DNA from 2 places in the Paenibacillus sp. FSL K6-3182 genome. Region 1 is predicted to be linked to the other one. Evidence: riboswitches for the same ligand, from Rfam matches in the RefSeq annotation. Region 1 holds a riboswitch; the other holds the start of a gene.
The links. A riboswitch is a leader RNA that binds a small molecule or an ion and turns the genes downstream of it on or off. The one in region 1 is predicted to bind ZMP and ZTP.
Positions count from the first base shown of each region.

Region 2: another riboswitch for ZMP and ZTP. It lies ahead of MHH56_RS27865 (tetrahydrofolate dehydrogenase/cyclohydrolase catalytic domain-containing protein); the one in region 1 lies ahead of rpiB (ribose 5-phosphate isomerase B).

Region 1 is NZ_CP150265.1:7,120,112-7,134,962, reverse strand. Features, by position in the region: gene MHH56_RS31200 (L-threonylcarbamoyladenylate synthase) at 1-35, shown strand, start outside; gene MHH56_RS31195 (manganese efflux pump) at 159-719, shown strand; gene MHH56_RS31190 (low molecular weight protein arginine phosphatase) at 862-1,440, shown strand; ZMP/ZTP riboswitch at 1,524-1,604, shown strand; gene rpiB (ribose 5-phosphate isomerase B) at 1,703-2,161, shown strand; gene MHH56_RS31180 (TIGR01440 family protein) at 2,178-2,783, shown strand; gene glyA (serine hydroxymethyltransferase) at 2,882-4,129, shown strand; gene MHH56_RS31170 (peptide ABC transporter substrate-binding protein) at 4,851-6,533, shown strand; gene MHH56_RS31165 (ABC transporter permease) at 6,668-7,603, shown strand; gene MHH56_RS31160 (ABC transporter permease) at 7,600-8,523, shown strand; gene MHH56_RS31155 (ABC transporter ATP-binding protein) at 8,537-9,535, shown strand; gene MHH56_RS31150 (dipeptide ABC transporter ATP-binding protein) at 9,532-10,494, shown strand; gene MHH56_RS31145 (hypothetical protein) at 11,011-12,108, shown strand; gene upp (uracil phosphoribosyltransferase) at 12,277-12,906, shown strand; gene wecB (UDP-N-acetylglucosamine 2-epimerase (non-hydrolyzing)) at 12,945-14,093, shown strand; gene MHH56_RS31130 (AtpZ/AtpI family protein) at 14,284-14,517, shown strand; gene MHH56_RS31125 (ATP synthase subunit I) at 14,510-14,851, shown strand, end outside.
Region 2 is NZ_CP150265.1:6,329,462-6,344,312, reverse strand. Features, by position in the region: gene MHH56_RS27870 (sugar-binding transcriptional regulator) at 1-376, shown strand, start outside; gene MHH56_RS27865 (tetrahydrofolate dehydrogenase/cyclohydrolase catalytic domain-containing protein) at 454-1,299, opposite strand; ZMP/ZTP riboswitch at 1,365-1,443, opposite strand; gene MHH56_RS27860 (ABC transporter ATP-binding protein) at 1,602-3,350, shown strand; gene MHH56_RS27855 (ABC transporter ATP-binding protein) at 3,354-5,093, shown strand; gene MHH56_RS27850 (hypothetical protein) at 5,166-5,444, shown strand; gene MHH56_RS27845 (YitT family protein) at 5,699-6,565, shown strand; gene MHH56_RS27840 (SLC45 family MFS transporter) at 6,625-7,827, opposite strand; gene MHH56_RS27835 (glycerophosphodiester phosphodiesterase) at 7,833-8,570, opposite strand; gene MHH56_RS27830 (hypothetical protein) at 8,682-9,626, opposite strand; gene MHH56_RS27825 (metal-sensitive transcriptional regulator) at 9,811-10,164, shown strand; gene MHH56_RS27820 (copper ion binding protein) at 10,188-10,388, shown strand; gene MHH56_RS27815 (DinB family protein) at 10,476-10,973, opposite strand; gene MHH56_RS27810 (hypothetical protein) at 11,163-11,432, shown strand; gene MHH56_RS27805 (family 43 glycosylhydrolase) at 11,495-12,463, shown strand; gene MHH56_RS27800 (FAD-dependent oxidoreductase) at 12,567-13,895, opposite strand; gene MHH56_RS27795 (HAD family hydrolase) at 14,210-14,851, opposite strand, start outside.

The DNA.
Region 1 (14,851 bases):
CCAAAGCGGCTGGAAACCGAATTATTCGTGTATAGAAAGCACTGTAAGGGGAACGATCATTTTTGAAGCAAAATTAGCTTGAAACCGCACTAGTATGTTTGTCCTCATGTCCGCATATGTTTGGTAAAGACTACAAGCGGACATGGGGGAGATAGGCTGTGATTGAAGCACAATTACAAGCTGGACAGTTTTTGACGCTGCTTATTATTGCGGTGGCACTCAGTCTAGACGCATTTTCTCTGGGACTCGGAATAGGGCTCAAAGGCATAAGGCTGCGAGATGTTTTGAAGCTTGGCATTGTAATTGCATTGTTTCATATGATCATGCCGCTGGCAGGTATTTTCACAGGTCAATACGTCGGCTCCTTGCTTGGGGATGTAGCCACGACTGCGGCAGGCATTTTGCTAGTGCTGCTCGGCGGACATATGATTTATAGCTCGCTGCGCGGCGAGGCGGTTCAATCTTTTGACCATAAATCTTTATGGGGCTTGCTCGTTCTGTCGCTTAGCGTCAGTATCGACTCGTTCTCGGTAGGCATTACACTTGGGATGTTCGCTGCAAACATGTTGATGACGGTTTTACTTATCGGTCTGCTCGGCGGGCTGATGTCGATATGCGGTTTAATGCTGGGGCGTAAAGTCAGCGGTCAGCTTGGCGAATATGGAGAGGCCATAGGCGGAGGAATTTTGTTCGTGTTCGGCATCTTGTTTATCTTTTAGAATATAAGTAAGAAAGCAGAACAATATTTCAGTCTTATTTTAAATTTCAAGTCAAAGCTGATTTAGCATCTAAGGAACGCTGCAAGTGTTTTCGCTTAATCGTTGAACAGCTTGGAATAACGTGCAAAAAGGAGTTGGCAGTGTGAAACGTATTTTATTTGTATGTACAGGCAATACATGCCGCTCACCGATGGCAGAGGCTATGCTTCGCCGAATGGCTGCTCTGAGAGGGATCACCGTAGCCGTTCGCTCCGCAGGCATATCTACTATTGATGGACTGCCCGTGTCAGCTCATGCGGTGGAGACGCTTAGGCAACGGGACATCGAGCATAAGAGCACGTCGCTGGCGCTGACGAGCGAGGCGGTTGGTTGGGCTGATATTATTTTGACAATGACGGTAAATCATAAGCGTGGTTTGCTGCAATGGCATCCCGAAGCGGTCGACAAAATCTATACGTTAAAGGAATATGCAAATCAAGACGCGCAAGTGCTCGCGGATATTGAGGAGCTGGAGCAGCTCTATACAGAGCTTCATATGAAGCAGGCGCTTGGCCAACAGCTGACGACTGGCGAGAGAAGACGATTGCTTGAGCTGGAGCGTCGCATACCAAGCTTTGACATCGTTGATCCTTTCGGAGGCTCGCTTGCTATATACAGCAGCAGTGCTAACGAAATAGAGGACGCGCTCGTCAAGCTGCTGGACAAGCTTGCCAAAAGATAAGTATTTAGGGTTGCAGAAGTCATTTTTGCTCCCATTCGATTGATTTTTATAGCTGTATAAGATATAATAAAATGACAATATACGGTTTCCGATGTAACTGGCGACGGAAGTGGGTAACCACGGTGGAGCATCGGAATATACGGCCGGTCGCCTGGGCAAAGAGCAGCATGCTAATAAGCATGTCTTGCTCTTTTTTCGTCTTTTTGGGCAAAAATAGGTATACTAGCACTGTGATGTTTCATTTCTAAGGAGGTCTTTTGCGTTGAAAATTGCTATTGGTGCTGACCATGCAGGTTATCGTTTGAAGGATGAAGTTGTACCGTTTCTTCAATCGCTTGGTCATGAAATTGAAGATCTTGGTTGCAACTGTGACCAATCCGTCGATTATCCGGACTATGCATTGCCCGTATGCGACCTTGTTACGAGCGGCAAAGCAGAGCGCGGTATACTCATTTGTGGAACAGGTATCGGCATGTCGATTGCGGCTAATAAAGTACGCGGCATCCGCTGTGCGCTTGTGAATGATATGTTCTCAGCCAAAGCCACTCGGGAGCATAATGATACAAATGTTTTGGCGCTTGGGGAACGAGTGATCGGTCCTGGAGTGGCACTCGAAATTATTCGCATATGGCTTGAAACGCCGTTCTCAAATGGAGAACGTCATGTCGGTCGTGTTAGTAAAGTGAAACAAATTGAAGAACAGTACAGCAGCCAGTCCTAATTAGGGGGCATTCGCAATGAACGTAGACGAAAACGTACAGCTAGGAAGCATTGCAGAACAGGTTGAGCAAATTGTTAGGGAACTGGCAGCGGCAGGCAAGCTTGGTATGAGTCAGCTGCTAGTAATCGGTGTAAGTACTAGTGAGGTGCTTGGTCATCGCATTGGCACTTCGGGAACCATTGAAACGGCTGCACAAATTTACGCAGGCGTTGAAGCGGTTCGCAGCGAAGTTGGCTTTATTCCCGTTTATCAATGCTGTGAGCATCTGAATCGCGCGCTTGTCATTGATCAACCTTCCGCAGAACGATTGGGGCTTGATATTGTAGGTGCAGTGCCAGTGCCTAAAGCGGGCGGCTCCATGGCAGCCTATGCCTATCGTCAGCTGAAGGAGCCTTGTTTGGTGGAAACGGTGCAGGCGCATGCGGGCATCGATATTGGTGATACGTTTATCGGTATGCATTTGAAGCGGGTGGCTGTTCCCGTTCGTCCGACGATTCGTGAAATTGGCGGAGCGCATGTCACGATGGCTATCACAAGGCCAAAGTTAATAGGCGGCTCCCGAGCAGTATACGAGCTCAGCGAGAATATAACGGCGGAGCAATCTGCTGGAACTTGCGAATAGTTGATTTATAGCCATAATTTTTTGATTTTCAGCGTCTAAAGGACACCGAAGACGTTTTTGCTTGATAAAGGTTATCTAATTTGAGGAGGAATTTAATCATGGAAAATTTGCGCAAACAAGACCCAGAAGTATTGAAAGCTCTAGGACTAGAACTTACTCGTCAACGTGACAATATCGAGCTTATCGCATCCGAGAACATCGTTAGCGAAGCGGTATTGGAAGCTATGGGAAGCGTTTTGACGAACAAATATGCAGAAGGTTACCCAAGCAAACGTTTCTATGGCGGTTGTGAGCATGTTGACATCGTAGAGGATATTGCCCGCAACCGTGCGAAAGAGCTTTTTGGCGCTGAGCATGCGAACGTGCAACCACACTCCGGCGCACAAGCGAACATGGCTGTTTACCTTGCAGCTTTGCAGCCTGGCGACACTGTGCTTGGTATGAATCTAGCACATGGCGGACATTTGACACACGGCAGCCCTGTTAATGCATCTGGATTGCTTTATAACTTTGTTGCATATGGTGTACAAGAAGATTCCTTCACTATTGATTATGAAGAAGTTCGCAAGCTTGCTTTCAAGCACCGTCCTCGTTTGATCGTTGCGGGCGCAAGTGCGTATCCGCGCACAATCGATTTCGAGAAGCTTGGCAAAATTGCTAATGATGTAGGCGCATTGTTTATGGTTGATATGGCTCACATCGCTGGTTTGGTTGCTGCAGGCCTTCACCCGAGCCCAGTGCCTCATGCGCATTTTGTAACAACTACAACGCACAAAACCCTTCGCGGACCTCGCGGTGGTATGATCCTTTGTCGTCAACCTTGGGCTGCTGCGATTGATAAAGCAGTTTTCCCAGGCTCGCAAGGCGGTCCTTTGATGCATATTATCGCTGCTAAAGCAGTAGCTTTCGGCGAGGCGCTTCAACCTGAATTCAAGCAATACGCAACACAAGTTGTTAAGAACGCTAAAGTTCTTTCGGAAGAGCTTGTTGCAAAAGGCTTTAATATCGTATCTGGCGGAACAGACAATCACTTGATGCTGCTCGACACGCGCAACCTGAACATTACAGGAAAAGTAGCAGAACATGTGCTTGATGAAGTAGGCATTACGGTTAACAAAAATGCCATTCCGTTTGATCCAACAAGCCCGTTTGTAACATCCGGTATTCGTATTGGTACTCCTGCAGCGACAGCTCGCGGCATGGAAGAGAACGCAATGAAGGTTATTGCTGAGGTTATTGCACTTGTGCTTAACAGCCCTCAAGATCAAGAGGTGCTCTCCAAAGCGCGCGGCATGGTTCGTGATCTTACGGCACAATACCCACTTTACCCTGGCATGACTTACTAATCATAAATATATTATTAATTAAAAAAGACCTATTTGTGCATATGCATGAATAGGTCTTTTTTTGATTATATGCCGTGCATAAACAATATATCTAAAAAAAATAATAAAGTTAAAAGCCGCTTGGAATAAATGAGCAAACGTCAATGTTGAAATGAAAAAACGTTCATTTTGCACGACCGAAAAATAATAATTAAATATAATGGTCGTTATTATTTGTGTTATAGTATAAATACGAAAAAAACACATTATATATTTGTGGAATATATATGTAGTTTAAAATAATATGGAAATATAAAGGATTTTCAATTTAATCTGTATTTTTAAGTATTAGTGCTATTTTTGTAAATAAATGACTGTAAAAATATTAAAGTGAAATATTATTAAAATAATTAACTGAATAAACGCTGTACAGCATTAACGCAACAGAATAATTAATTGAATAAACGCGTTAATGTGTTAAAGAACAGTGTATAAAAGTAATTATAAACAAAAATTTACAGCTTACATATTCTTGATAAATAATTAACATGGTTGTATAGTGAAATTTATTATTATATTTAAACTCATTGTTTAAATGGGGAAAATGTTTAGCATTGCTCAAGAGGATACGTATATTTGCATTGGACAAGCTAGAAGAAGATGCAAACGTTTGTGTACAAAGCGAGTAAGTTGGACGATTTTGCCATGTTGAACTGAGCAGAAAAAAAACGGGAGGATTACAATGAGAACAAGAAAGTCTGCTTTATCATTTATTGCTGCTTTACTCATTCTTGCTATTGTCGCTGTTGGTTGTACGCCTAAAGAAGAAACAGGCAACAACGGTGCTACGAACGGCGCAACAAACGGCGCTACAAATGGAGGAGCATCCGAAGCGAAAGTTTTCAGAATGAACATTCACTCTGAGCCTTCGACACTTGACCCGGCACTTATGGAAGACAACGTATCAGGTACACTTGCAACTGGTATCTACGAGGGTCTTACTCGTAAAAACGAGAATGGTGAATCCATTCCTGCAACAGCTGAAAGCTGGGTAAAATCAGAAGACGGCAAAACCTACACATTTAAAATCCGCAAAGACGCAAAATGGAGTAACGGCGACCCTGTTACTGCAAATGACTACGAATTCTCTTGGAAGCGCGCGCTTGATCCAGCTGTAGGTTCAACTTACGCGTACCAATTCTACTACATCGTTGGCGCACAAGATTATAACGAAGGCAAAACGACAAACACAGACGCTGTGGGTATCAAAGCTCTTGATGCTCAAACGCTTGAAGTTAAACTCGTTTCACCTACACCATACTTCTTGAGCCTTACATCATTCTATGTTTACAACCCTGTTCATCCTTCTGTGAAGGACAACGAGGCTTGGGCTGCTGATGCTAAAACAATCATCGGTAACGGTCCTTTCAAAATGAGCGAATGGCAGCACAATACTTCCATTAAGCTTGTTCCTAACGAAAACTACTACGATAAAGCACAAGTGAAATTTGCAGGCGTTGACTTCACAATGATCGCTGAATCTGCAACTGAGCTTGCTAACTACGAGACAGGCAAACTTGATTACACGGGTAAACCAACTGGTGAAATCCCAGCTGAGCAAATTCCGGTTCTAAAAGAATCTAAAAAAGACGAGATCGTTACTAAAGGTATCGCAAGCTCGTACTACTACCAATTCAACACAGAAGAAGTTCCTTTCAACAACGTAAAAGTACGTAAAGCACTTGCAATGGCGATTGATCGTCAAGCAATCGTTGAGAGCGTAACAATGGCCGGCGAAGTTCCTTCGTTTGGTTTTGTACCACCAGGCATCATCGGTTTGAAAGAAGATTACCGTAACGAAGTAAAAGATGATTTCTTCACTGAAAATGTTGACGAAGCAAAAACATTGCTTGCTGAAGGTCTAGCTGAGCTTAAGCTTGCTAAGTTCCCTAAAGTAACATTGACGTTCAACACAAGCGACGGCCACAAGAAAATTGCTGAAGCAATCGTTGAAATGTGGCGTCAAAACCTTGGTATCGAAGTTGGTATCGAGAACCAAGAGTTTGCTGTTCTATTGAAAAACCGTACTGCAATGAACTATCAAATCGCTCGCGCAGGTTGGGGAGCTGACTACAACGATCCAATGACTTACTTGGATATGTTCGTAACTGGCGGCGGTCAAAATAATACTGGTTTTGCTTCACCTGAATACGACGCTTTGATCAAAAAAGCGAATGCAAGCGGAGATCAAGCTGAACGTATTGCGGCTATGACTGAGGCAGAAAAAATTCTTATGGAATACATGCCGATCATGCCAATTTACTACTACAGCAACGTTTACATGCTTAAACCTGGATTCAAGAACATCTTCTTGGACTACAAAGGGGACATCGACTACACTAGAGGTTTCTACGAAGCGAAATAGTCGTCCTTCCAGCACCTGAAGCTAGGGATATATGCGGGGTGTCCGCATATATCCCTTTCTTGTTGACAGATTCAGGCTTTATCACTTTTTAGCATTACTTCTTGTTTATATTCTGTAAGGAGGTGTCCATTGCGTTGATAAAATATGTATCCAAGAAGTTTCTGTCCATGTTTGTCTCGTTGTTTGTTCTTGCGTCCGCTACGTTCTTTCTTATGAAAATTATCCCGGGCGATCCCTTCATTAGGGAGAAGGCTATTCCTGAGAAAATAAGGGAGCACCTCTTGCAAATGTACGGCCTTGATCAGCCGGTATGGAAACAATACTTGATGTATTTGAACAATTTGCTTCATGGCGACTTAGGGATGTCAATGAAGCAGCAATATATGTCCGTTACTCGCATTATTAAAGAAAGCTTTATTTACTCTGCGCAAATCGGCCTTTTTGCTGTTATTGTGTCGCTAGCATTAGGTTTGATTCTGGGCATCGTTGCAGCTCTTAATCATCGTAAATTTTTGGATAGCTTCACGATTGTTATTGCAGTGCTTGGGGTATCGATTCCCAACTTTTTGGCAGCATCAATTTTACAGTTCGTCCTAGGCAGCAAGCTGCGTTGGCTCAATGTATCGGGACTTAACGATCCTACAGATTTTATTATGCCTGTTCTTGCGCTTTCGTTTCTTCCAGCTGCATTTATCGCGCGTCTGACGCGCTCAACGATGCTAGAAGTACTATCCGCTGATTACATTAAGACCGCTCGTGCTAAAGGTCTCAGCGGCCGCATTATTTTGGTTCGTCATGCTCTACGCAATGCTATTTTGCCAGTAGTAACTTATATCGGACCGATGACCGCTAACATTATTACCGGTTCTGTCGTTGTCGAACAAATTTTTGGTATAGGTGGAATTGGGAAATATTTTGTACAAAGTATTACTAACCGCGACTATACGCTCATAATGGGGCTTACTTTATTTTATGGAATTATCCTGATGGTTGCGCGTTTCTTGACTGACGTTGCTTATGGCTTTGTCGATCCGCGTATCAAGCTAACAAGAGGAGGCGGAAAAGGATGAAGGATAAGACCTTTACGCCGGATCAATTCGCGAAGCTGAACAAAGATGAGAAGCACACGGAAGTAGTTGTTCGTGAGAGCATCTCGGCATGGAAAGATGCTTGGCTGCGTCTGCGTTCCAACAAAATAGCGATGTTCAGCTTAATTGTGCTGCTTATCGTCACCCTTATGGCGATTTTTGGCCCGATCATATCAGAGCAGGATTTTCAAACGAATCACTTGAAGGAAAAGAACCTGAATCCTAACGCTACCTATTGGTTTGGTACAGACGATCTTGGGCGGGATCTCTTCACCCGTACTTGGATGGGGGCAGGGATATCTCTGCAGGTTGGTATATATGCTGCACTCGCAGACTTGGTTCTTGGTGTAATTATCGGTGGAATTATGGGTTACTTCGGCGGTCGTGTCGATGAGATATTGAACCGTTTCTGTGAAGTTCTATACTCCATTCCAAGCATGCTTATTATCATTCTTTTGATTGTCATATTAGAGCCGAGCATGTTCACGATCGTGCTTGCGCTTAGTATAACCGGTTGGATCAGTATGGCTTGGATTGTGCGCGGCCAGATCATGCAGCTCAAAAATCAAGAATACGTTATGGCTGCTCAAGCGCTCGGCGCAAGCACTCCACGTATTCTATTCAGACATCTTATTCCTAACGCAATGGGTCCGATTATCGTAACGTTGACACTTACTGTTCCAAGTGCGATCTTCGCAGAGGCATTCCTCAGCTTCTTGGGACTAGGTGTTCAATCCCCGGCTGCGTCTTTGGGTACGATGATAAATGATGCAATTAAAGCATGGACACTGTATCCGTGGAGAATGATTTTCCCAGCAGCAGTTATAAGCGTTACGATGCTTTGCTTTAATATTTTTGGCGATGGTCTGAGAGATGCGCTTGATCCGAAAATGAAGAAGTAGGAGGTGGTCAATGATGGAGAAATTACTTGAAGTAAAAGACCTTCGTGTTAATTTCAAAGTTCGAGGCGGTATCGTTAAAGCGGTTCGCGGTGTGAATTTTCACGTCAACAAAGGCGAGGCAGTAGCCATCGTTGGGGAGTCCGGTTGCGGCAAAAGTGTAACTGCACAATCGCTCATGCGTTTGATTCCATCGCCTCCGGCCGATACTAAAGGATCGATTATGTTTAAAGGCCAAGAAATTTTGAAAATGTCCAATAATCAAATGGAGGACATTCGTGGTAAAGAGATGGGGATGATCTTTCAGGATCCAATGACCTCTCTTAACCCTACGCTAACGATTGGCCGTCAAATTACAGAGGGACTAATCAAGCATCAAGGAATAAGCGGTGCAAAAGCGACAGCACGTGCGATTGAGATGCTTGATCTTGTAGGTATTCCGAACCCTGCATCACGAGTTAATCAATACCCGCATCAGTTCTCTGGAGGCATGCGTCAACGGGCGATGATTGCTATCGCGCTTGCATGCAACCCATCGCTTCTTATTGCGGATGAGCCAACAACGGCACTAGACGTTACAATTCAAGCGCAAATTATGCGAGTCATGAAGGACTTGCAGCAAAAGCTTGGCACTTCTATTATTCTTATTACGCATGATTTAGGCGTTGTAGCAGATATGTGTGACCGTGTTATCGTTATGTATGCAGGCAAGGTTGTGGAAACCGGTACGAAATGGGAGATTTTCAAAAACCCTAAGCATCCTTATACAAGAGGTTTGCTGCGCTCCCTTCCTCGTCTTGACCAGAAGAAGGAAGAGCCGTTGGTACCGATTTACGGTATGCCGCCGGATTTGATTAAGCCGCCGACGGGCTGCAGCTTCTGTGCTCGCTGTGATGAAGCCATGCGGGTTTGCGTGGACAATGATCCCGAATTGCTCCCAGTGGATGGCAATGAGAATCATGAGTCGGCATGCTGGCTAGCACATCCTTATGCAAATCGGGAGGTGTCAGTATGAGTGCGCCATTAATTGAAATTAATAATTTGCGTAAATCATTTAATTTAGGCGGAGGAGCGACGCTCCACGCTGTTAATGATATATCTTTCTCCATCAAAAAAGGAGAAACGGTCGGCGTAGTTGGTGAGTCCGGTTGCGGAAAATCAACAGCTGGTCGTACTATTATGCGGCTGTATGAACCAACTAGCGGCGGTGTTAACTTCGACGGGCAAGATATTTATAAGTTGAAGGGCCCTAAGCTAAAAGAGCTTCGCCGTGATATGCAAATGATATTCCAAGATCCTTACGCATCATTAAACCCGCGTATGACGGTTATGGACATCATCGGAGAAGCGCTCGATATTCACAAGCTTGTTGCAAGCAAAAAAGAACGCAAGCACAGAGTTGAGAACCTGCTGGATGTCGTAGGTCTTAATCCAGACCATGCTACAAGGTATCCGCATGAATTTTCTGGCGGTCAAAGACAGCGTATTGGTATTGCACGCGCGCTTGCTGTTGATCCGCGCTTCATCATTGCAGATGAGCCGATCTCAGCGCTCGACGTATCTATCCAAGCGCAAGTTGTTAACTTGATGATGGATCTACAGCGCAAGATGGGTTTGACTTACTTGTTTATCGCGCATGATTTATCCATGGTTAAGCATATAAGCGATCGTGTAGCGGTTATGTATCTTGGTAAAATCGTTGAGCTCGCAGAGAGCAGCGAGCTGTACGCGAATCCTGCTCACCCTTACACAAGGGCTTTGCTTTCGGCTATTCCGATTCCAGACCCGGAGATTGAAGCTACCCGTGAGCGTATTGTACTGACTGGTGATTTGCCAAGCCCAATCAATCCGCCTACAGGCTGCCAGTTCCATACGCGTTGTCCGATTGCGACAAACAAATGCAAGGTGGATGAGCCAGCTCTACTTGAAGTGAGAAAAGGGCATTTTGCTGCTTGTCACTATGCGTCAGTTTAATCATTATCAATTATCTAGCATAAAGCTAGTTGTGAATAAGTTTTTGAAAAAAGATGGAGCAAGGATGATTCCTGCTTCATCTTTTTTTGCTTTTAGTAGGTTGTGCACAAAAATGTTGATAACATGTGGACAAATGTGGATAACTCATATCAAAAATGTGGATAGTTTATCATTTAAACGTTTTTTCAATAAATAATTTATTATTTTTATACTGATTGTGGATAGAAGTTTACAAAATGACTTCAAGGCCCACTATATAAGTTTGAGGAGAGCGGCTTCGCCGTGTGTAAGTGCAAGATGCAGGATCGTAGAGCGGTTGTACTGGACATTGGGGGGTTAACTGAGGGAAACCCTTCCGTATCATGAAGTAGGCATACAGGGCAGTACAGCGCTGTTTAAAGGCTTCTATTCAGAAGAGAGCCTCGATTTTATGTGTGACCTTCATTATCCTGATGACCCGTGCGATTAGGAGATGTGTTAATATATGGGTAAGACGAACCGACGTGGAGGGTTAGGATGGATCAAGTGGTAACGATATTGATTATTGTAGTTTTGGTTATTGTTGTATTAAGTGCACTATCAAAATCGAATAGTTCAAACAGCAAGGCTAAATCAGGCGGCAGAGGCAGAGAATATGCTGGCCGTACCAATGCGTTTACACCTTGGCCAAATGCCGAGCTGCCGACTGCACTTGGCGTGCCGTATGGGCACCCTGCGAGAACTGCGGCGGAACGCTTGGAGTCCGCGCTAGGTATCGATTTTGAGAGCCGAGTGAAGGACAGGGTATTAAAGGAATTCCCAAAAATATCAGATAAAGAATGGAATTGGACCTGGTTTGAGCTGAAGCGATATTTTCTTATGTGCGGCATCATGCGCAGTGTTCCTATGTATAGCAAGCAGGTTGATGCGGTATGGCATGAAATGCTTATGTTCACGAGGGAGTATGAACAGTTTTGCATGAAATTCTCCGGTGCAATGATTCATCATGCGCCTCATGCGCCGGGTGCGCAGCCGCTCCCGGGAGAAAGAGCGATGTTCGACTGGGCTTATGGCGAGCTGTTTGGACAGGCGCCGGTTAGCGGCAGAATATGGGGAGCCTTTTACCGAACGCAAATGTCGGAACAGAGGCTGGAGGAGCTTGATAGCTGGAGTACAGAAGAGCTGCGCAAGCAATGGTTTAACGTGAGTACGACAGAGAGACACTCTGATTTGAAAGCGACAGCTAACTACATGATAGACAGAGCCAAATCTCAGCTTTTGGCTGCTGGAAAGGGCAAAGCGCCTTACGGGAAAGAGCCTAGCTCCGCGAGCAGCTATGGGTATGATCCTGTTTTAGGAGCAACCGGCCTATTATCAGGCCTTCTCATTTATAATTCAATATCGCACCCGAATGATTTTGCCCAGCAGATGGATCAAGCTCAAAATGAAGAGGAACGTAAAGCGAATGGAAGCGGCGATACCACTTATGCTTGCAGCGGCTCATCCGACGATGGAAGAGATGACCATTCGTGTGGAAGTGACGGCGGTGATAGCGGATCAGGCGGGGATTCCTCCTGCGGAAGCGGTGGAGACGGCGGTGGATCATCCTGCGGCGGCGGAGGCTGCAGCAGTTAAAAGGAATATACTTACAGCGGCCTGTGACTCCTAATTTTAGAATCACTGGCCTTTATTTGCGAAAACACAAAACTCAAGATGCAAGGGCTTGTTTACAATGCTATAATATACGGGATTGTGTGAAGACTACTATACAATAACAACAACAAACGGGAGGAATACCGCTCCATGAGCAAAGTAATTATTTGCGACCATCCGTTAATTCAGCATAAGCTGACTTTTATTCGGAATAAAGAAACGAATACAAAAGATTTTCGGGAATTGGTTGATGAAGTTGCAACATTGATGTCTTACGAAATTACGAGAGAAATACCGCTTGATACGATTAAGGTGCAGACGCCTGTAGCCGAGACGGATTCGAAGGTTGTATCCGGAAGAATGCTTGGGCTTGTGCCTATTTTGCGCGCTGGTCTTGGGATGGTTGACGGTATATTGAAGCTGATTCCATCGGCAAAGGTAGGGCATATCGGTCTAGCGAGAGATCATGAAACGCTCCAGCCTAAAGAGTATTACATTAATTTGCCTACAGATGCACCGAATCGTCTGCTTATTGTTATCGATCCGATGCTTGCTACGGGCGGCTCTGCTATCGCAGCGATCAATTCACTGAAAAATCATAATTGCGATCAAATTAAATTAATGTGTCTTATTGCTGCTCCGGAGGGCGTGAAGGCTGTTCAAGAAGCGCATCCTGATGTCGATATTTATATCGCCGCACTCGATGAGCGTCTGGATGAAAGAGGCTACATCATCCCTGGTCTAGGCGATGCTGGAGACCGCATGTTCGGAACAAATTAGCACAGTGTCGTATGAAATGATAATAGGAGTGGAATCTTTTGTCTAAACTGAAGGTAATGACTATTTTTGGAACACGTCCGGAGGCAGTCAAGATGGCGCCGCTCGTACTCGAGCTCCAGAAGCGAGAGGATGAAATCGAATCGATCGTTTGTGTAACTGCGCAGCATCGCCAGATGCTTGATCAGGTACTCGATTTTTTTGAAATTCATCCAAATTACGATTTGAATGTGATGAAGGATCGTCAAACGTTAACGGAGACGACTGTTCGCGTGCTAGAAGGGCTTGATCCTGTTCTAACGCAAGCGAAGCCTGATATCGTGCTTGTTCATGGCGATACACAGACAACGTTTCTTGCAAGTTATGCAGCGTTTCTTAAGCAAATAAAAGTTGGCCACGTTGAGGCGGGGCTTCGTACTTGGAATAAGCTTTCTCCGTATCCGGAAGAAATGAATCGGCAGCTTGCCGGCGTGCTCTCAGATGTGCATTTTGCTCCGACAGAATGGTCGGCCAACAATTTACGCAAAGAGAACAAGTCGGATGCTGCCATTTATGTGACTGGGAACACCGCTACTGATGTATTCCAATATACGGTGGATGAGTCTTTCTCGCATCCGGTCATCGACTGGGCTAAAGGGAAACGGATGATTCTCATGACAGCACATCGTCGTGAAGCGTTAGGAGAACCGCATCGCAATATTTTCAGAGCGGTGAAACGAATCGCCGACGAGCACGAAGATGTGGTAGTCGTGTATGCGGTCCACCCGAATCCTGCGGTCAGAGAGCCTGCGAATGAAATTTTGGGCGATCATCCGCGTATTCGCTTGATTGATCCGCTGGATGTATTCGAGTTCCATAACTTCTATCCGCATGCCTTTATGATCATGACGGATTCCGGCGGTTTGCAAGAAGAGGCTCCATCGTTTGGCGTGCCGACTCTCGTGCTTCGCGATACGACAGAGCGTCCAGAGGGCATCGAAGCAGGAACGCTAGAGTTGGTAGGTACAAATGAGGAGCTGGTGTACAGCAGAGCTCATGCACTGCTAACCGATTCTCAGCTTTATTCTCGCATGAGTCAAGCTGCTAACCCTTATGGGGATGGCACCGCTTCCGAGCGTATTGTAGATGCGATCTTGCATCATTTTGGCAGACTAAAGGATCGTCCTGTTTCGTTCACAGAACGTTCATAGATTACACAGGAGTGATGAGCTGAGAGGCGAATGTACAGCATACAGTAGTACTGTACGGTTTCCGGGACGCACAACACCTTATGTATCAAGGGTTTTGGTCGATCAATTCACCAAAAGTTTGCAGTGATTTCAATTGACAAACGTGTTGTGGCTTGGATAAAATAAATGAGGATTGACAGGGGTATGAACCATGAATAAAAAGGACAGAAGGGACAATCCACTGCTCGCAGCCGGACTAGTCGGCGCACTCGGATTGCAAGTCGCTGTATGTATCTTTTTAGGCTATTGGATCGGCTCTTCTCTCGGGAACCGTTTTGGGGACGCGAAGGGATGGACGCTCGGTGGCATACTGGTCGGTCTGGCTGTCGGACTACTCTCAGCCATTCTGCTTGTTAAGAAGGTTATGGAGGACGCCGATGGATAAAATAATGAAGACAGCATTACGTACGCTTATTTATGCAATGGCGGTATGCCTAATTGTATGGGCTTTCTTGCCGGACTGGCGTACGGTGTCTCTCGGTCTTCTTGTGGGATTGGCAGCAAGTTCCATGAATGCGTTTTTACTAAGACGCAGAGTAGAAATGGTCACCCTAGGAGCAGCGGGGGTTGGACCACGCAAGAGAGGTCTTGGTCTAGGAAACCGCATCGCAACAGTGTTGCTGGTTGCCATGATCGCCTATCGTTTTCCGGAGGATCTCAGCATGCCGGCCGCGTTAGCTGGCTGTATGGTCATGCCGTTTATTCTTTTGGTAGCAGCA
Region 2 (14,851 bases), 790 kb from region 1:
CCATATCCGCAATATTTTGGAGCTAGGGAAGCTTTCTAATATTGCCGTTGTAACCGTGGGAGCACCTACGGATGATTCAGTATTAATTAGAGCCAATTATTTCACAGATTCCGATCTGGAAATTATACGAGAGAAGGCAGCTGGCGATATATGCTCACGCTATATCGATATTACAGGTAATATTTGTTCAACACTCATGAACCAGCGCACGATTGGAATCAGTCTTGATGAACTGAAGCGCAAGGACCAGTCAATACTTGTGGCAGGCGGAGCGAAGAAGGTAGATGGCATTTATGGCGCGCTGCGCGGCGGCTACACGAATGTACTCATTACCGATCAGTTTACTGCGAGGTATTTATTAGAACGGGATGTGTAAACATCCTATAGAACAAACGAGGGGATCTTAGCTGCAAGGCAGCAAATAAGATCCCCTCGTTTTTCTTCCTATATCTTTTAATGAAGTGCAAATCGCTCAGCGGAGTCAACTGTATGCTTCAGAAGCGTGGCGATCGTAACAGGACCTACACCTGCTGGCACAGGGGTGATCGCACTTGCTTTTGCTAGGCATGCTTCGTAGTCAACGTCCCCAATATTCCCTTTATTGTACCCTGCATCAAGCACTACAGCGCCATCGCGAATCCATTCGCCTTGAATAAAGCTTGGTTTGCCGACTGCAGCAACAACGATATCGGCAAGGCGCAATAGCTCCGCTACATTTTCTGTTTTGGAATGACAGGTTGTTACGGTTGCATTGCGGTTCAGCAGCATCTGAGAAACGGGTTTGCCGAGAATCGGGCTTCGTCCAACGACGACGGCATGTTTGCCTTCAACCTTGATTCCATAGTAATCAAGAATAGCCATAATAGCAGCAGGGGTACATGACGGATACTGGGCATAACCAAATGCATTTTGAGCAAAACCTAACGCGGTTACACCATCAACATCCTTATGGATACTAATCGCTTCAAAGGCAGCACGTTCATCAATTTGATGCGGTACGGGGTGCTGCAAGAGGATGCCGTGAATAAGCGGGTCTGCATTAAGCTGCAAAATAACATCAATCAAATCATCTGTGGAGATGTTTTTGTTCAAATGAATACGTTTGGAATCAATGCCAAGCCGCTTGCATGCATTTCCCTTCATTCGAACGTAGGTTTCAGAGGCTGGGTCATCGCCCACTAGTATTGTCGCTAAGCATGGAATGATTCCCCGCTTGCTAAGAGTCTCAACTCTTGCTTTTAGCTGCTCTTTAATTGCATCGGCCACAATGGCTCCATCCAAAATCAGTTTTTCCGTCATCTTCTACCTCAGCCCCTTATAAATAGATGTTAAAAAAGCATAAAAAGGCAAGGGGTATGTCCCCTTACCTTTGCCCAGGCGTACGGCTAATGATCTGTGCGCTTCCTCATGGTTGCCCATGTTCCGCCAGTTACGCACAGCTTTTTATTGGTATTTTGATTTTAACAGGTGGAAAGTTCAAAAGCGAGTCATCCAACGTTATTTTATGATTATTTAGGTGTAGAAACGAGAGGATGGATGCTATAATTACTTTATCAAGAGGGAGCGGGTCGCGCTGCCCTCTTTATTGCAGTTTGCGTAAAATGATGGGAGATAGAGGTGGTAAGTTGTTAAAGCTCACTAGATTTTTGAGGAAATATTGGCTGAGTGCTGTGCTGGCACCGTTGTTTATGCTGCTAGAGGTGTTCATGGATTTGCTGCAGCCGCAATTCATGGCGAGCATTGTGAATGATGGTATTATAGCGGGGGATCTCACAGCAATCGCGAGCACCGCGCCCAAAATGCTGATCGCCGCATTAATCGGACTAATAGCAGGTGTCGGCTGCACGGTGTTCTCGACGATAGCATCACAAAACTTTGGGGCTGATCTCAGGCAGGAGCTGTTTCAAAAAATCCAGTCGCTCTCGCTTCGATCGCTTGACCGTTTTGGTTCAGGCTCTATCGTGACGAGACTGACGGGTGATGTCACACAAATTCAGAGCTTAGTATTGCTGCTGCTGCGCGTATTTGCACGCAGTTCATTCATTATTATCGGCAGTCTGGTCATGGCTTTTGTAATAAGCCCGCGCCTGTCTATTATTTTGCTCGCAATGATACCCTTATTAGCTCTCTTCCTCATCATTACAACTCGGATTACCGTTCCTTTGTTTTCAATGATGCAGCACCGGCTTGATCAAGTGAATACCGTGATGCAAGAAAATTTGTCCGGTATCCGCGTTGTGAAAGCATTTGTAAGGTCCGATTACGAGGAAGAACGTTTTAATGAAACAAACTCAAATCTACTGCATGCCAGTCTAAAAGCAGCTAAGATCGTTGCGCTTAATACGCCGCTTGTGTCGATCATTCTTAATTTTAGTATTGTAGCTGCATTATGGTATGGGGGAATGCTCACTGAGCACGGTGCGCTGTCGGTGGGCAGTCTCGCCGCCTTTTTAACTTATATTACACAGCTTCTCTTCTCTACTCTAGGACTTGGAAATCAATTGATTGCAATCTCTCGGGCCAAGGCTTCTGCTGACCGCATCAACGAGATATTGGAGGTACCGGCAGATAAATGGACAGCTGAACGAAAAGCTAACGAGCAGTCCAAGAAAATACAGGCTGGCAGAATTACGTTTGACCATGTGAGTTTCAGCTATGAAGGCTCGGAGAAAAACATACTTCACGATATAGATCTGGATATAGAGCCGGGCGAGACGATTGGGATCGTAGGGATAAACGGTTCAGGAAAATCAACGCTGGTCAGCCTCATTCCAAGGTTTTATGAAGCGACAGAGGGAATGATTCGCATTGATTCCCATCCGATTAACGAGATCGCTTCTGTAGAGCTGCATGGCCAAATCGGAATGGTGCTTCAGCAGGCGCATCTGTTCAGTGGAACCATTCGTGAAAATATCAGCTATGGCAAACCGGATGCGAGTCAGGATGAAATAGAGGCAGCAGCCAAGGCAGCTGAGGCTCATGCATTCATTATGAAGCTGGAGAATGGCTACGATACGCTGCTTGGCCAGCGCGGGGTCAATCTGTCCGGCGGCCAAAAGCAGCGGTTGTCCATTGCGCGGACGTTGCTGCTGAAACCCAAAATTGTCATCCTTGATGATTGTACAAGCGCGGTTGATCTGAGAACGGATTTACTCATACGCAAATCGTTGCAAGAGATTATGAAGAGCAGCACTTGTCTTATCATTGGTCAGCGAATTGCATCCGTACAGCAGGCAAATCGGATTATTGTGCTTGAGGATGGAAGAATTACTGCAATTGGCACGCATCAGGAGCTTCTTGAACAAAGCAAGCTATACCAGAAAATGGCCTTTTCCCAGCAAGGAGCTTGATAGATGAATCATACGCTAACGACATTAAGAAGAATAGGAACTTATTTGCTTCATGGCCGCGCTAGATTGCTAGCGGTTATTGCATTAACGATAGTTGCCGCAGGACTTACGCTCGCCGGTCCATATTTTTTGGGCAAAGCTTTGGATGATTATATTGTAGCGAAGCGATACGATGGGCTGCTTTCTATTTGTTTGCTTATGCTTGGCATATACGCGGCTGGCAGCTTAGTCAGCTGGCTTCAAGCCATTTATTTAGCTGATGTATCGCAGCGAACCGTATGGAGTCTTCGCAAGGAATTATTTAATCATTTGCAAAAGCTGCCTATTCCGTTTTTTGCGAGTAAAAATCACGGTGAACTCATGAGTCGTACGACGAATGACATTGACAATGTTACGAATACGCTGAACCAAAGCTTAATTCAGATCATCTCAAGCGTCATTATGCTCATAGGCTCGTTCGCGATGATGCTTTTCTTAAATGTGTGGCTAACGCTTGTAGCACTCATTGTTATTCCGGTCATTGTTTTGGTAACGAAACGAATTGCGAAGGTAACACAGCGTCAGTTCAAAGGACAGCAGCAGGAGCTTGGCGGGCTTAATGGGTTTATCGAGGAGACGGTATCGGGACAGAAGGTCGTAGCCCTGTTTCATCAAGAGGAGCGAATGGCTGAGCAGTTCAGCGCCGCTAATGCCAAGCTGAAGAAAGTCGGAACCAAAGCCCAAATTTATTCGGGTACGATGGGCCCGTTCATGAACATGTTTGGTCATATCAGCTATTTGATCATTGCAGGTGTCGGCGGCTGGCTGGCGATTCACGGCCACGCAACAGTGGGCGTCATCATAAGCTTTCTCGGTTATTCCAAGCAATTCTCCGGCCCTTTGAACGAGGTCGCCAATCAATACAATATGATTCAGTCGGGGGTAGCAGGCGCGGAGCGGGTATTTGAGATGATGGATATTCCATCAGAATATGAAGAACCCGAGTCTGTGAAAGAAATGGAATCGATTGGCGGTAAGGTAGAGTTTCGCGATGTGCGGTTTGAATATAACGACGGAACGGCAGCGCTTAATAACATCTCCTTTATTGCTAAGCCGGGAGAGACCGTTGCGCTGGTCGGTCCAACTGGAGCGGGCAAGACTACGATCATTAATCTAATTGGGCGATTCTATGAGATCAAGGACGGTCAAATACTGATTGATGACGAAGACATTTGCACGATAGACAAAAACAGCTTGCGTAAACAGCTTGGCATCGTACTCCAGGATGCCCATTTGTTCTCGGGTACCATTCGTGAGAATATCCGCTATGGCAAGCTGGATGCTACCGATGAAGAGGTCGAGGAGGCGGCTGTCCAAGCGAATGCGAATAGCTTCATCACGAAGCTTCCGCTAGGCTATGAGACCGAATTGACAGCGGAAGGCGGGAACATAAGTCACGGGCAGCGCCAGCTTATCACGATTGCTCGTGCTATTCTTGGAGACCCTGCGCTGCTTATACTCGATGAAGCAACGAGCAGTGTAGATACACTGGCTGAGCTTCAAATTCAAGAAGCGATGAAGAAGCTGCTTAGCGGTAGAACGAGCTTCGTTATTGCGCACCGACTCAGTACCATTCGAAATGCGGATACCATTCTATTTATTAAAGATGGTGAAATTGCTGAACGCGGTACACATGATGAGCTGCTCGCGAAAAAAGGCTTGTATGATCAACTGCATGGCAGTCAATTTTTACAGCAAGTTTAGACATGCGGTCTCATAAAGGTCATATGAATGTGGTACAATGAGACGAGCGATACAATTAGGAGATGACAGACGATGAGTGAGCAATTGAATGAGCAAGAACTTTTACAGTATATAGCAAACGAAACGAACGCGGATGAGAAGCTGATTAAGCTTGTATTAAAGCATGAGCAAGCGTTCATCAGCAGCGCGAAGGAAGATAAAAATGGCGAGGTAGATATTGACGGCGACGAGCTCGTAGATTATGTACTGAGCCGTCCTGATGTAAAGTCCAATGAGCTGGTCGTGGAATCAATCTTGGACGCAGAAATGGATTATTTGATGGACAAAGGCCTTGCAGGTTACGTAGACTAATTTGTGAGCATAAATGTAAGTCTATGAAGGACTGCTTCCAAGCGCATGTTGGCTGAAGCAGTTCTTCTTGTGTTGGAAAGTTTATAATATTTTTGTAAACACTAGCTGAAAATAGATGTTTTGCACGGTTATTGCGACGGAATAAGGACAGGATAGTACAGCATATGTTCTAAACGAGGTACATGCGTTTTTGAAAAAAATGCTTTTTTATGCTAAAGTTATAGGATGAAATCGGGAAAACGGAGGATGGGCAGTTGGCAAAAACGCATAAGGGGTTATCATCTTTAGAAATTTTTAAGCGGTTTATTTTTATCTCGATTGGTTCGATTCTAATGGGCGTCGCACTCGAATTGTTTCTCGTTCCGAATAATGTAATCGATGGTGGCATTGCCGGTATATCGATTATGTTGGCGCACCTCACATCGCTTCCACTCGGCGTGTTCTTGTTCGCAGTAAACGTACCATTCCTAATTCTTGGATACAAACAAATTGGGAAAACGTTTGCGATCTCAACCCTTTATGGCATTATCGTCATGTCGATCACGACATCATTGCTCCATCACGTTGAAGCATTTACAGAAGAAAAGCTGCTCGCTGTTTTGTTCGGTGGTCTTATTCTCGGTGCAGGAGTTGGTCTTGCGATACGTTTCGGCGGTTCACTGGATGGCGTAGAAATTGTATCGATTCTAATTTCGAAGAAAATGCGTATGCCAGTCGGACAAATTATCATGATATTTAACGTTATTATTTTTGTAATTGCGGGATTTGTGTTTGAATGGGATTCAGCCATGTACTCGATGTTTACATATTATATAGCGATTAAATTAATTGATATCGTTGTGGAAGGTCTCGATGAGTCGAAATCGGTAACGATTATTTCTTCTGAATATGATGAGGTATCGCAAGCGATTATTGACCGTTTAGGTCGTACAACGACATTGATCCAAGCGCGCGGCGGCTATTCGAAGGATGAAACGCAAATGATCTATTGCGTCGTATCCCGACTTGAACTTGCGAAGCTCAAAGCTATCGTGCAATCCATCGATGAGAATGCCTTTATTGCTATCGAGCATGTATCCGACGTCATGGGCGGCGGATTCAGCAAAGGCAGCATCCACTAAGTTATAACAATAAAATCCGGCTGCGACGTCAGAAGTCGCGCAGCCGGATTTTTTTTATATTATAAGCTTGTCGAAATAGAAGGATCATTCACAGGCCTAACAAGCCCCTTGTCTTTTACACATAGCAGGAACAAGAGCGCAATAACCATGCCTCCTGATGAGAAATAGAACAGCACGGAATATCCAAGCAGATCAATCAAGCCGCCCATGAGCGGCGGTGAAGCGATAGCAGCAAGTGAAGAGATTAAGTAATAGATGCCTGTCCGTGTACCGATGCTTTGCTCTTTGCCGAGCGAAACGATAAACGGATAGGAATTGATATTGATCATCGCCCAGCAGATGCCTCCGATAATAAGCAAGGTACGAAGCGGGAGCAGCGCGTCTGCGAAGGAGATCGCTGCAAAAATAACGATGAGGCCAATAACCCCTAATGTGATAATAAGCTTTTTACCGAAGCGGTTGCCAAGCAATCCGCTTGGAATGGCGGCAGCTACAAAAGCGAGTGAGAAGAAGGCGAGCGAGAATGATGATTGGCCTTCGGTCAGCTGTAAGTGCTTTGTGCCGTACAGAGTAAAGAAGGCTTCAACCCCTTGATAGGAAAGAAACCAGAAGAAAATTGCGCCAAGCAAAAAGATCGTAGGACGGTTCCATTGTTCTTTGAACGATATTTTTGTTTTCTCCTCAGCAGGCGAGTAAGAGAGTGCATCACGTTTTTCTTTTATGTTATTCAAGAGAATGACTAAACAAATGAGCGTTAAAATGGATGCAACTAGAAAAGGGAGTGAGTGATGTTTCTCATATAGAAACGAGCCTCCTGCGAAAGCAATAATGGAGCCGATGCCGCCCATGAAGTTAATAATGCCATTTGCTTTTGTACGCTTGCTGTCATGAGTGATGTCGGGCATAAGCGCGACAGTCGGGGAGCGGTACAAACTCATCGACAGATTCATAAGCACCATAAACAATACGAGCGTGAGCAGGCTTGTGTGCCAAGGGATGAGCGCACCGAACAAGGCTGCAAGTGGCATGCCGATGAGCAAATAGGGCATTCTTCGGCCAAGGCGCGTGTTTGTACGATCACTGCGGCTTCCAATCCATGGCTGCAAAAAAAGAGCAAAGTAATTATCGATCGTCATCATGAATCCAATCAGCGCCGTACTCGTCAAAAACTTATCGAGAAAAAAGGGGACGAATGCGTTGTAAAGCGCCCATGTAATGCTGATGCTAAAAAAACCGAACCCGAGCAGCCATGTTTTTTTCATACCGCTTATGCCCCTCTCCTTAATAGCACCTCAGCCAATCGATCAGGATAATCCGTAATGATGCCGTCTACACCTGCGTCAATGAGTCGCTCCATCTCTTCCGCATCATTAACCGTAAACGGATGGTAGGCAATGCCATGTGCAGCGGCGGAAGCTGTCCATTCTGGCGTTACAGCGTATTTGAAAGGATGCAGTGCATCAGCCTGAAGCGTCGCTGCATATTCCCAAGGACGATAAAGCCCTTCCATATACAGAACACCGGTACGAATTTCAGGTGCCAGCTGCTTGCAGAGCGACAGCGAATAATGATTGAAGCTGGATAGGATGATGCGATCAACCATTCCGAAGGCTCGAACCATGTCAATTACCTTTTGCTCCAAACCTGGATACTGGATGATACCGTTTTTAAGTTCGATATTTAAAATGATATCCGTATGACGGAGAAGCTCAAGAAGCTGCTCTAAAAGTGGAACTCGTTCGGCTTGGAAGGCGGGGTTAAACCAGCTGCCAGCATCGAGTGACATAAGCTCCTCGTATGCTGTATCCTTTACAAGCCTGTTCAAGCCGGTTGTCCGCATTAGTGATTCATCATGAATGATAACCATTTGGTCGTCCTTCGTTAGTTGAACATCAATTTCGATGCCAGTAGCACCTAGCTCAATGGCTTTCTTGAATGCAGCGAGCGTGTTTTCGGGACAATAACCGCTTGCTCCGCGATGGGCGAAATTAATAATAGTTTTAATAACGATTCATCCTTTCTGCACAATAGAGTCTATTACTAACTATATAGAAGTAATATTATGGCTGTGTCAAACACGAAAAAAAAGTGGGCTCCGGAATGATTCCAATAAGAGTTAAGCGAAGCGGTAATACAGGAGGAGGTAGGTAGCTAGTACGAAAATAAAATTAAGCGGAACGAACACCATTTGCGTGAAGGTCGTGCGATAAACGGAGAGCGGTTTCTTATAGATGCAAGCGCCTTCGATAATAAACAAAAGCAGTACGATGTGAATCATAAAATGACCAATCAGCTCTTTCATGCCAAATAGCATCGTTGCTGAGATGAAAATGAAGGTTAGCGCCACAGACAACATTCGGTTTAAAATACCGATTACGAGTAAATAACCGACGACGAACTCAATAAAACCAGCCATGATGATAAAAAGCGAGATATCAAAACCAAACGTGGGTACGTGATGTTTAATAATAATATCTTCTGCCATTGTTGGGTAAATCCATTTCTCTACGGCGACCCAGCAAAGCGATAAGCCTGTTCCCAAATAGAGAAGGGGGAATCCCCATTCGGATAGTTTAGTCCGCTCGAGCAACAGGGCGCCGATAATGGCCAAATAAAAACCATAATCAAGCATATGAAATATTCCTGCTTCAATGCCTGTTTCAATGAATAGAACGAGCAGCACAAGCGCACCAATCTTTGTTGCATAATGCCGCGGAATAAGCAGTAATATGATTGCAGCCCACATGAGGATCGTTTGCCAGCCGTCTGTAAGCTTAAATTCCAGTGCGAAGCGTGTTCCGGAAGCTGCTTGAATGAGAAGAGCAGCAGCTGTGCCGTACTTTAGGATGGGTAAGGAATATCGCCGGAGCTTAACGAGCTGGCGATCCACTTTTGTAGACAAATTTGAGCTCGACAACTCAGGAAGGAACTTGGTTAGCACGGCGAGCAGAACGGTGATGATCATTGCCAGCTTCATGAAAAAAGGAGAAAGAATGACGGCAAGCGGTTGTTTCTCCGCGATGATGTCTGTAAACCATTTGACATGTGCATAATAATCCATTAACTGATATTCCTCCGATTCGATGTGGTTTAGGATGAACACGAGGATGATCGTAGCATAATAGCGAAAAGAATAAAAGTGTAAGATAAGGGATAAATTTACATTATTAAAATGAGTGTTTACATACCCCTAAGGGGTATGATATGATAAATTCATCAAGTAATACCCCATGGAGGTATGCGAAATGGACAATGAAGCAATAATCGATGGAACTCATGAGCATTCCCATCCACCAGATGACTGCTGCGATCCAAATGGTCCGCGGAAGAGTCATCACTCCTCACAAATGAAGGACAATTTAACGAAGCGCTTGAACCGCATTGAAGGGCAAATTAGAGGCATTAAGGCGATGATAGAGAAGGATACGTATTGTGATGACGTGCTTAATCAGATTGCCGCAGCACAATCCGCTCTGAACAGTGTCGGCAAGCTGCTGCTTGAAGGACATATGCGAAGCTGCGTAATTGAACGTATTCAAGCCGGCGAAAGTGAAGTTATCGATGAATTGCTCATTACCGTTAACAAACTAATGAAATAATAGACGGAGAGGGGATTTTAATGATGGCAAACGCAGTATTGAAGGTAGAGGGTATGACATGCGGTCATTGTGTCAGTTCGGTTGAGAAGGCCGTTGCAAATGTAGGAGCGGTAGGCAAGGTAGATTTGGCAAACAAGAAAGTAACAGTCGATTTCGATGAATCGAAGGTTACGATAGAGGCAGTAAAAGCAGCGATCGAAGATCAAGGCTACGACATCGTATAAAATAAAGCAGGTAGGGGCTGAATACAGCCCCTCTTTTTTTTGGTTCTGATTTCGTTTATTATGAAAGCAATAAATATAATGTTTATATTAACGAAGTGCTTTTAAATCTTTAATTTGCTCTGTATGCCGCTGCTCATGCAAATATAGCAGTTCGATCCATTGATCCAATGGCAAGTTGCCAAACCTCGGGTGATTCACTGCTATTTCCTCCACAATAGATTTATCCTCAATCTTAACAAGAACATCCATTAATTTAATTCTTGATTCGCTTAATAATTGAATGATCTGTGATACTTGAAATGGTCCTGAGTCAGGTTCTGAAATTTGGGGAGCTTGATACTTCATCGACTTATCCAACACAATTTCAATAGGCTGACGTTCGGTTTTGGATAAAATCTTTTGCTTAAGCCCGAACAAAATGGCCTTTCTAAACAAATTTTCCGTTTTCCATAAATGATGGCAAACCTGAGCTATACTCCACATTGAAGTTTCAAATGTACGATTGAATTCATCGTCATCTAGGAATGATATTTCATTTAACAATTTCTCTCTAGTTGTAGATAAATACTCATTAAAATCATCCATCTGATCCTCTCCTTAAGCGGATGGTAATATCTACTATAATCATATAACAAGGTACTATGACTTGGTACTATTTATTACAATATTCTAAGCATTGGGATAATACATACTATCGTCCGTTAGCAGGATTGAGGCTGAGGTTGATGGGCAATAATGGATGAGATTAGATTTTAAAGCATGAGGTGAATGGTTATGAATAAATCGGTTTTGCATACAAAAAAGTATCGGAAGCGGACAGTAACTGCGGTAATCATAATTCTTGGCTTGCTTGCGGCGGGCTGCGGAAGCCCGGCAGGGAGTGAGCATTCCCAGCATGCTGTGAGCAATGTCGCTGTCATAGATGAACATCGTGGTCATACAGCTAATGCACAAGGCGCTGAGATGGAACATGATACTTCGGAAAATCATAGCGGCCACAACGGCTTAGAACAAATGTCCGCGGCCGATATTAAGCTGGAATAAGTAATGAATCGATGAAGTTATTTTATAAAAATAGAAATATTAGCTGGAGGACTGAGAGAAACATGAGCACACAAGCATCTGAACAGTCGCAGAAGCAGCTGCGAAATCCATTAATAGAGCAACGAGCAGATCCGTATGTTGTGAAGCATACAGACGGGTATTATTATTTCACAGGCTCCGTGCCGGAGTATGATCGGATTGAGCTGCGAAGAGCACAAACACTGGATGGACTTACTGATGCTGAGCAGGTTGTAGTATGGAAAAAACACGATTCGGGACCAATGAGCCACAATATTTGGGCACCTGAGCTGCATTTTATCGCTGGAAAATGGTATGTATATTTCGCTGCCGCAAGGGCAGATGCACCATTCAGGCATCGCATGTATGTTATTGAAAATGATTCGGCTAACCCGCTTGAGGGCGAGTGGACGGAGAGGGGTCAGATCATTACGGATTGGGATTCTTTCTCGCTTGATGCGACAAGCTTCCTGCATAATGACGAGCAATATTTAGTATGGGCGCAGCAAGACCCAGCCATTCAAGGCAATACAAATTTGTATATCGCTTCGATGAGCAATCCTTGGACGTTGAAGAGCAAGCAGGTATTGATTACGAAGCCGGAGCTCGACTGGGAAGTCATTGGTTTCATGGTAAATGAGGGAGCGGCTGTCCTGAAGCGGGGCGGGAAAATATTTATGACCTACTCCGGCAGCGCCACCAATCATAACTATGCAATGGGTTTATTGACTGCTGAGGAGAACAGTGATCTGCTTGATCCGCTCTCATGGGTAAAGACGCAGACGCCAGTGTTTACAAGCTGCCCGGAAAATAGTCAATATGGGCCAGGTCACAATAGCTTCACCGTGTCAGAGGATGGGGAACAGGATATTTTGATCTATCATGCTCGCAGCTACAAGGACATTGAGGGCGATCCGTTATTTGATCCCAATCGTCACGCCCGCGCCAAGATATTTACGTGGAACGCCGATGGTACCCCTCATTTCGGGAAGCCGCCGGCTGATAATTTGTAGTGAATAGGCAAGAGCCGCCTGTAACAGGGCGGCTTTTGTTTATTAATTGATAATAAAAAAGCTGCAAGGATGGCAGGGTGCCATCCTTGCAGCTTTTATAAAATTATACAGCTTGCAAACCAGCTTGGTTAAGCATGTTCCATGGCTTGTTGTAATGCGGTTGGAAGAAGAAATCGACGTAGCTTAATTCCTCCATCGTCATTCCATTCTGGATGCAAACCGACAACGTATTAATCGACTGGGTAAGATCAACCTTCGATAACACCTGTGCGCCAACGATTCTGCCGCTATCCGCTTCATATACGACCTTTAAAGTCACTTGCTCAAAGGTAGGCATAAATTCAAGACGGTAGCTATCAATGATTGTGACATTTTTCACATTCATTCCCGCAGCAAGCGCGCCTGTTTCCGTTAAACCAGTCGATGCAATGTTATAATCGTAAATTTTTATGCCCGACGTGCCTTGTGTTCCAAGATATCTGACCGTAGGTTTCATCAGGTTTTTGGCTACGAGTGTTCCCATGCGGACAGCGTTTGTGGCTAAAGGAATATAGGCGTTTTGCCCTGTTGGATTATAGTGGATGGCGCAGCTGTCGCCAGCAGCAAATACATCCGCTTTGCTCGTTCTCATATAATCATCCACAATAATCGCGCCGTTAGGAAGCATGTCAACTTGGCCTTTCAGCAGCTCAGTGTTAGGACGGAAGCCGATGCAAAGCACGACGAGATCTGCTTCATATTCTCCAGCTGTCGTGATGACCGTCGTTACATGGCCCTCGCTGCCCTTGAACGAAGTAACCGTCTGGCCAGTTGCGATCGTTATCCCTTTATCAACCAACGCTTGCTCTGTAACATCTGTAAATTCGCGATCCAAGTATTTATATAAAATGCGTTCCATATTGTCGATTAAGGTTACCTGTTTGCCAAGCTGTTCAAATGCTTCTACGAGCTCAATACCGATGTAGCCAGCTCCGATAACTGCAATGCGGTTCGCTGTTTTTGCTTTCTCGATAATTTCTTTCGAATGGTTGTAGTTTTTGCAAAGAACGATATTTTCAAGCGCGATGCCGTCCATTTGCGGAATAATCGGCCACGAGCCTGTTGTAACAACGAGCTTATCGTAGCTTTCAGTAAATTCGTCGCCAGTTACAAGATTGCGGACCTCAATTTGTTTGGCATCCGTATCTACTGCAAGCACATCATGTCGCATATGCGTCTTCACGCCAAGCTCAGCAAGCTGCTCGGGCGAAGCATAAAATAACTGCTCAGCATTTTTAACTACACCGCCAACATGCAGTGCGATGCCGCACGATAGAAACGAGATATTGTCATTCCGTTCATAAACGGTAATGTTGGCCTCCGGGTAAAGTGCAGCCATTTGTTTAATTGCAGCAGTTCCTGCATGTGTACAGCCAATAACAGCAATGTTCATTGTCATAAAAAACGCCTCCTATGGGATGTGTAGAGGGTAGTCTGCTATGGCAGCCGCCCTTACAACGTGAATTAATTCACAATATACTATACAGTGTGAAAAGATTCACAACCTTTGATTGCTTTTATCATATTCGCTTTTAAGAAAATTGACAAGGGGTGTTCAAGCTGTTTTTACAATATTAATTAAATTTTCAGATTATTTGACACGTTTTGTCCACAACTTCCACAGTAACTTTTTATCCATACGATTGGATGAAATAAACTCAGAGCAGTAGCTGTGAATCGTCAAAGTATCTTTTTGCTTCTATTTTATTATGGCAAATGAGCTATTAAATGATCAGGATCGAGCAGCTTCGTGTAACGGCTTGTTATATAGGTATTAAACCAAAAGGCATGGAAAACTTTTAAGCCAGCGTTGTATGCGCCATCCAGCTCATTAGAACCGCCATCGCCTACAAATACCGCATTTTCGGGTAATACGTCTAATCGTTCACAGGCTAGTTGATATATACGAATGTCTGGTTTGGCTAAGCCAACTTCATACGAGAAGATGACATCATCAAAGTAGGGAGCAAGCTGGCTAGCTTTCCACTGGCGAATTTCTTCTTCTGTACAATTGCTAATAAGCCCTATTTTTATGTGCTTGCTTTGCAGCTCTTTCAGCATGGCAAGAACAGCTGGCTGAATCGTTAAAAATGGAGCCTGCTTTCCATCAATTCTTGTTCGATACAATTGCTCCACTATTTGTTCGTTGTAAGGCAAATTCTGCTTCTCCAAAATGTCTCTCAACACTTCAATGAAGTTAACATATTGTCCAGTCATTCTTGCTTCTTGGCGTATGCGCCATTCTTTCTTGAAATCGCCATGATTCATGCCGAGAAGTGCAGCATCGTCGGTGGATCTATTGATGGTACGTTTGCCATCCGTAAATTCAGTTATCAACGTTTCAAATAA